DNA from 2 places in the Flavobacterium sp. N2550 genome. Region 1 is predicted to be linked to the other one. Evidence: riboswitches for the same ligand, from Rfam matches in the RefSeq annotation. Region 1 holds a riboswitch; the other holds the start of a gene.
The links. A riboswitch is a leader RNA that binds a small molecule or an ion and turns the genes downstream of it on or off. The one in region 1 is predicted to bind S-adenosylmethionine.

Region 1 (3,340 bases):
AATCCTCCTCCTCGAATTTTTGAGGAGGAACAAAAAATTAAAAAGATGAACACGACAATGATGATTTGCTGTAAAAAACATATGTGGATTTATTGCCACCTCAAACTCCATTGCCAAAAGCGAACGACTTAATCTCTGTTTATATTCAAGTGTAAAGTCCTTTTGGTAAGCCAGCCAAAAGGACTTTTTGTTTTTTATCAAATATTATCAATCTCAATAAAAAAATTATGAAAGCAATAAATGTTTTAGGATACTCCAGAAATAACGAACAATTCGTTGTAAAGACACAGAATTCTGATGTAAGAATCAGCAACAATAAAAAATTTCCAGAACTCGAAGGACCTAGTCCGTTTGAATATATTCTTGCCGGTTTTGCAGGATGCGTCAATGCGGTTAGTCAAAAAGTAGCCGAAGAATTAGGCATAAACCTAAAATCGCTACAGGTAGAAATCACGGGAACCATAAGCCAAGAAGAAAGAGTCGGTTTCAGCAAAATTGAAATCGTACTGAAACCAACGACTGATGCTTCGCTGCAAGTGCTCCAAAAATGGTTAAAATTAGTACAGCAGAAAAGTCCGGTTTATGACAACTTGGTCAATACAACTCCGGTCGAATTGATTTTGTACAAAGAATATAATTATGCCGCATAAAGCATAAATCACAAAATTGTTTAGTTTGTTTTATTTGTTTGTTGAAAAGGCTGCTTTTGATTGCCAGTCAAAAGCAGCTCTTTTTAAACCTAAAGCCTCAAAATCATGTCAGTTAAAAAAATAAATATTATTCTTTTCGGAATAGAAACCGTCGGAAGTTCTTTGATAAACCAAATACTTGCCAGCCAAAAAGCACCTTTGGAAAACAGAAAATTTGAATTAAGATTGCCGATAATAACCAATTCTACAGTAGCTTTTTTTGAAAAACCAACTGTAAAAAATTCTTGGGAAGCCAATTTTATTCAGTTTGCAATTCCCTTTAAGGTAGAAGATATCATCAGTTTTGTTCAAGAAAATGCACTTGAAAATCTTATCGCTGTCGATACCACCGAAACCGACGATTTGCTTCCTGAATATTTCGAATTATTGCAAAACGACTTCGATGTTATCAGTACGAATCCAGTCATAGAAAAGCTTCCTGCGGATTTTAATGCATCTATAAATGCTAGCCTGAAGAAATTCGGAAAAGAATTTTTCTTCATAAATCCAATAAAAAAAGAAGCTGTTTCTGAAACCCTACTTAAGAAAATCATCCAAATTGCAGAAAAACAGGATTTGAAGTTAGCAGTATAATTTCCTTTCGGCTATTGCAAAAACCAAACATATTGCATTACTTTGCAGTGTTCATACAAATATTGACAGTTATCACGAAAGGCAGAGGGATTAGACCCGGTGAAGCCTTAGCAACCCTTTAAGCTTTAAAGAAGGTGCTACATTCTACCACGAAAGTGGATAGATAACACACAGAAAAACCTCGGTTTTCTCTCCCTTTTCCTGACAACATATTGATATTTAATTTTTAAGAAGCAAATGGCTTTGGTTTTTTCAATACTCCATTTCCTGCTTTCTGAAAAATAATGAACTTTTGGATTCAACAGAATCGTTGCATAACCATTAGTATCGAAAAAATGTCAGACATACACAAAGCTATTAAAGAAAGAATCCTCGTTCTCGACGGAGCAATGGGAACCATGCTTCAGCGCTACAATTTCTCTGAAGAAGATTTCCGTGGCGAAAGATTTAAAAATTTTCCACATCCCCTGAAAGGCAATAATGATTTACTGTCATTGACCCAACCCCAAGCCATTCGCGATGTACACCGTCAGTATTTTGAAGCAGGCGCGGATATTGTCGAAACCAATACGTTTTCAGGAACTACAATTGGCATGGCCGATTATCATCTCGAAGATCTCGTCTATGAATTAAACTACGAATCGGCAAAACTAGCTCGCGAAGTAGCCGATGAGTTTACTAAAAAAGACCCAAGCAAGCCTCGTTTTGTTGCAGGCTCTATTGGTCCGACCAACAGGACAGCCAGTATGTCACCCGATGTAAACGACCCAGGGTATAGAGCCGTTACTTTCGACGATTTGAGAATTGCCTACAAACAACAAGTCGAAGCATTGATTGACGGAGGCTCAGACATCTTGTTGGTAGAAACGATCTTCGATACTCTAAATGCCAAAGCGGCCTTATTTGCTATCGAAGAAGTCAAAGAAGAAAGAAATCTTGATATTCCGATTATGGTTTCTGGAACAATTACAGATGCTTCTGGAAGAACGCTTTCGGGCCAAACAGTCGAAGCCTTTCTGATTTCAATCTCACATATTCCTTTATTAAGCGTCGGATTTAACTGTGCTTTGGGTGCGGATCAATTGAAGCCTTACTTGCAGAGATTGTCGCACAATACGTCGTTTAATATTTCAGCCCATCCCAATGCAGGATTGCCGAATGCTTTTGGACAATACGACCAAACTCCAGAAGAAATGCAGGTTTTGATTCGGGAATATCTCCAAGATAATCTCATCAATATAATAGGAGGATGCTGTGGTACCAATCCAGAGCACATCCGCCTGATTGCAGAAGCCGCAAAAGAATATGCACCAAGAATTGTAGAACCAGTTTAAAAAGCTACAGCTAAAGAAAAACAGAAAATGGCAGATGTTGATTGTAAGAAACACCTAAAATTATCAGGCCTTGAGCCTTTAATTATAACTCCCGAAAGTATTTTCGTGAACGTGGGCGAACGGACAAACGTTACCGGTTCTCGAAAATTCTTGCGTCTCATAAAAGAAGAAAAGTACGAAGAAGCTTTAGATATTGCCAGAGCCCAAGTAGAAGGCGGTGCCCAAATCATCGATATCAATATGGATGAAGGAATGCTTGATGGTGTTCATGCCATGACGACTTTCCTGAACCTGATTGCTGCAGAACCCGATATTTCTCGAGTTCCTGTGATGATTGATAGCTCTAAATGGGAAATCATCGAAGCAGGCTTGAAAGTCGCACAAGGAAAAAGCGTCGTCAATTCGATCAGTCTAAAAGAAGGCGAAGACAATTTTATCCGTCAGGCAAAATTGATAAAAAAGTATGGCGCTGCGGTAATCGTAATGGCCTTTGATGAAGTCGGTCAAGCCGATACTTACGAGAGAAGGATTGAAATCTGCAAGCGTTCCTACGATGTTTTAGTAGACCAAGTTGGTTTTCCAGCAGAAGATATCATTTTCGATCCTAATATTTTTCCCGTGGCGACAGGCATGGAAGAACACCGCCAAAACGCTGTGGATTTTTTCCGAGCTACAAAATGGATCAAAGAGAATCTTCAGTATGCAAGTGTCAGTGGAGGCGTG
Region 2 (3,340 bases), 1.3 Mb from region 1:
CGTTAAAAGGAGGGAAGGTTCATAATCTGGAAACAGAAATTGACGATTTGCTTTCTATGGGAGAAAAAGCATTGTTTATTGAGCATCCGGAAGATAATTCCAATCGTCCAAAACTAAATCAAGTTTCTAAATGGGATTTGCCTTGGGCTGATGTTTCAAAATTGCCGTATTCGATTACAGGACCGTACTTAAAAAAACTCTTTGAAGAAGCATTTATTTCCGGACTTCACAATCCAATGTCGCGTCCTGTATCTGAAGTTTGGGAACAGGCATTATTGAAAACGATAGATTTGACGATTCCATGCAGCAGCAGAAGTTGTGATCAACAACAGTATGTTTTTGACAATACTCCGGAACCTAAATGTCCATTTTGTGGAACTTATTATCAAAAGTCACTTCCAATGGCTGATTTCTATTACCAATTCCAGCCTTCTGTTTGGAAACCGGAAAATCATAGACTGATGGTTTATGAAAATCAACAGCTGAATTCATGGCATGCAAATAGGAATAGCATTAATAATGAAAGGCTTACAGATACTGAAAAAATACCTGTTGGAAATTTTGTATTTGAAGAAAATAAATGGTTCTTTGTCAACCAAAATGGCAAGTCAGTTAAAGACCTAACAGAAGGAAATGAGGTTCCAATAAATGGCAGGACTGAAATTACAAACGGAAAAAAATTACTGCTTTCTGCCGAAGAAGGAGGAAGAGTAGCTTTATTTACAATTACGAATCAAAAATAATAATCAGTAATCAATTTTAATTTTTATAACTAATGGATAAAGTAGATACTTTAATCAATCACCCGGGGTTAATTGCAACATTTGCAGTTGTAATCATCATCATGTTGCTTTTGGATTTGGGGATTTTCAATAAAAAGAGCCATGTTGTTTCTAATAAGGAAGCCATAACTTGGTCAATTGTTTGGATCAGTTTGTCAATGATTTTCAGTGGATTTATCTATTATTTTATCGGACCGACAAAGTTCTACGAGTTCCAATCTGCCTATTGGATTGAAAAAGCCCTTTCTGTAGACAACCTTTTCGTATTCATTCTAGTATTCAAATTCTTTGATGTAGCCAATTCAAACAAGCATAAAGTATTGTTTTGGGGTATTATCGGAGCTTTGGTTTTAAGAGCGATATTTATCTTTTCTGGAGCTTTCCTAATTGAATTGACCTATTTGAACAAGCTTTTAGGATTAATGGGAATCGAAGGTTTCAAATATGATATCAATATCATCATGACTTTATTTGGATTGTTCTTGGTGTATGCAGGAATCAAATCATGGTCTGCTGGCGACGATGACGATGATGAAGACTATAATAATACAAGAGGAGCAAGATTGATTAGAAAGTTCTTTAAAGTAAGTGATAATTATGACGGAGATAAATTCTTTACTATCGAAAACGGAAAGAAATTAGCAACTCCTTTATTAGTTGTGGTTGCAGTAATTGAGTTTACAGATTTACTTTTTGCAGTAGATTCAATCCCTGCAATTTTTGCCATTTCAAATGATCCTTTTATTCTTTATACGTCTAATATTTTCGCCATTTTAGGATTAAGAGCCTTGTTTTTCTTGCTTGACAATTTTATCCATTTGTTCAGCAAATTGAAATACGGTTTGGCAATTATCCTTTCTTTCATTGGTATAAAAATGATAATCGCACCTTTCTACCATATTGATTCGATTTACTCGTTGATCGTAATTGGAGGAATTTTGGTTCTTTCAGTGCTATTGTCAATTATGTTTCCTGAAAAAGAAGAAGCTAAAAGCGTAGAATAGATTATTTCAACACAAAATAAAAAGAGCTCTGCTGAATTATCAGTAGAGCTTCTTTATTTTTACAAGAGTCTCATTTTTAATTTGTTTCTTATCAAATATTCATAAAAATGCCTTATTGAATAAAAATAATTTAGAATAAATTCTATCTTTGCCTCCGTTATCACGAATCTCATAAAGAGATAGCAACCTGCAACAACAAGCAAGGTGCTAAAACGATAAGCCAAATCCTTTGGAAAAAATGTTGTCATCATACTTTCTTTTCGGTTTGCTTTTCGTCGTGAGCTTTATTAATTTTTAAGCTATCGATGATGAAACATATCAAAATTCAAGGTTCTGCTTTTGCCTTATTGCCTTTTTTTGTATTTATTTTTACTTTTCTCGGAGCAGGAATTGTCCTAAATGATTTTTATGCTTTGCCTTCGCCAGTGGCTGTCACACTTGGAATTATTGTTGCATTTATAATTTTCAAACATTCCACAGAACAAAAAATAGATACTTTAATTCAGGGTTGTGGCAATAGCCAAATCATTACAATGTGTCTTATTTATCTTTTGTCTGGTGCCTTTGCGACAGTCACGCAAGCTATGGGAGCTGTAGATGCAGTTGTGAATTTGGGTATCAATAATATTGATATAGAGTATTTCCCTTTAGGGATTTTCTTAATTGCATCTTTTTTATCTACAGCAACTGGAACTTCAGTTGGTTCTATTGTAGCTTTGGGGCCAATCGCCATTAGTTTGGCCGACAAAAGCGGAGCTTCCATGCCTTTAATTGCTGGTTCCTTATTAGGAGGTTCTATGCTTGGCGATAATCTTTCTATAATTTCCGATACTACAATTGCCGCAACGCAATCGTTGGGATGTGAAATGCGAGACAAGTTTAAAGTCAATCTCTTTATTGCTTTACCCGCTTCAATCATCACTATTGCTTTGCTGTTTTATTTGGGATTGAATACTGAGGTAAATTCAGTTGCTATGCAAAAAGAAAACTACGAATTGATTGCCATTCTGCCTTACATTCTTGTGATTGTTCTTGCAGTCACAGGAGTAAACGTCTTTGTGACATTGTTGATTGGAATTTTAGTTGCTGGAGTTATAGGTTTTGAAGGAAACGATTTTACTCTTTTGGGCTTTACGCAAAAAATCTACGAAGGTTTTCTCAGTATGACAGACATTTTTCTCTTGTCAATGCTAACAGGAGGTCTTGCGGCTCTGGTCGAAAAAGCGGGCGGTATCGATTACGTATTACGAAAAATCAAATCTAAGATTAAAAGCAAGAAATCAGCCCAAATGGGAATCGGAGCTTTAGTTAGCATTACTAATTTAGCTATAGCAAACAACACCGTTTCTATAGTAATTACAGGAGCTGTTGCTAAAGAAATCAATGACGAATATGAATTAAGTCCAAAAAAAACCGCCGCAATCCTAGATATTTTCTGTTGTATTGTTCAAGGAATCCTTCCCTATGGAGCACAAGTCTTGCTTATTTTAAACTTTGCAAAAGGAAAATTAAATGTAATCGAACTAATTTCAAATGCATGGTACATTTACATTT

Region 2: it holds a riboswitch for S-adenosylmethionine, as region 1 does, so the genes downstream of both, OLM56_RS11975 (Na+/H+ antiporter NhaC family protein) here and OLM56_RS05970 (homocysteine S-methyltransferase family protein) in region 1, are expected to answer to the same signal.

Annotation. Positions count from the first base shown of each region.
Region 1 covers NZ_CP110007.1:1,387,654-1,390,993, forward strand. The annotation lists gene OLM56_RS05960 (OsmC family protein) at 228-650, shown strand; gene OLM56_RS05965 (hypothetical protein) at 756-1,283, shown strand; SAM riboswitch class I at 1,350-1,453, shown strand; gene OLM56_RS05970 (homocysteine S-methyltransferase family protein) at 1,619-2,617, shown strand; gene metH (methionine synthase) at 2,645-3,340, shown strand, end outside.
Region 2 covers NZ_CP110007.1:2,709,150-2,712,489, forward strand. The annotation lists gene OLM56_RS11965 (helix-hairpin-helix domain-containing protein) at 1-743, shown strand, start outside; gene OLM56_RS11970 (TerC/Alx family metal homeostasis membrane protein) at 776-1,786, shown strand; SAM-I-IV-variant riboswitch at 1,939-2,035, shown strand; gene OLM56_RS11975 (Na+/H+ antiporter NhaC family protein) at 2,095-3,340, shown strand, end outside.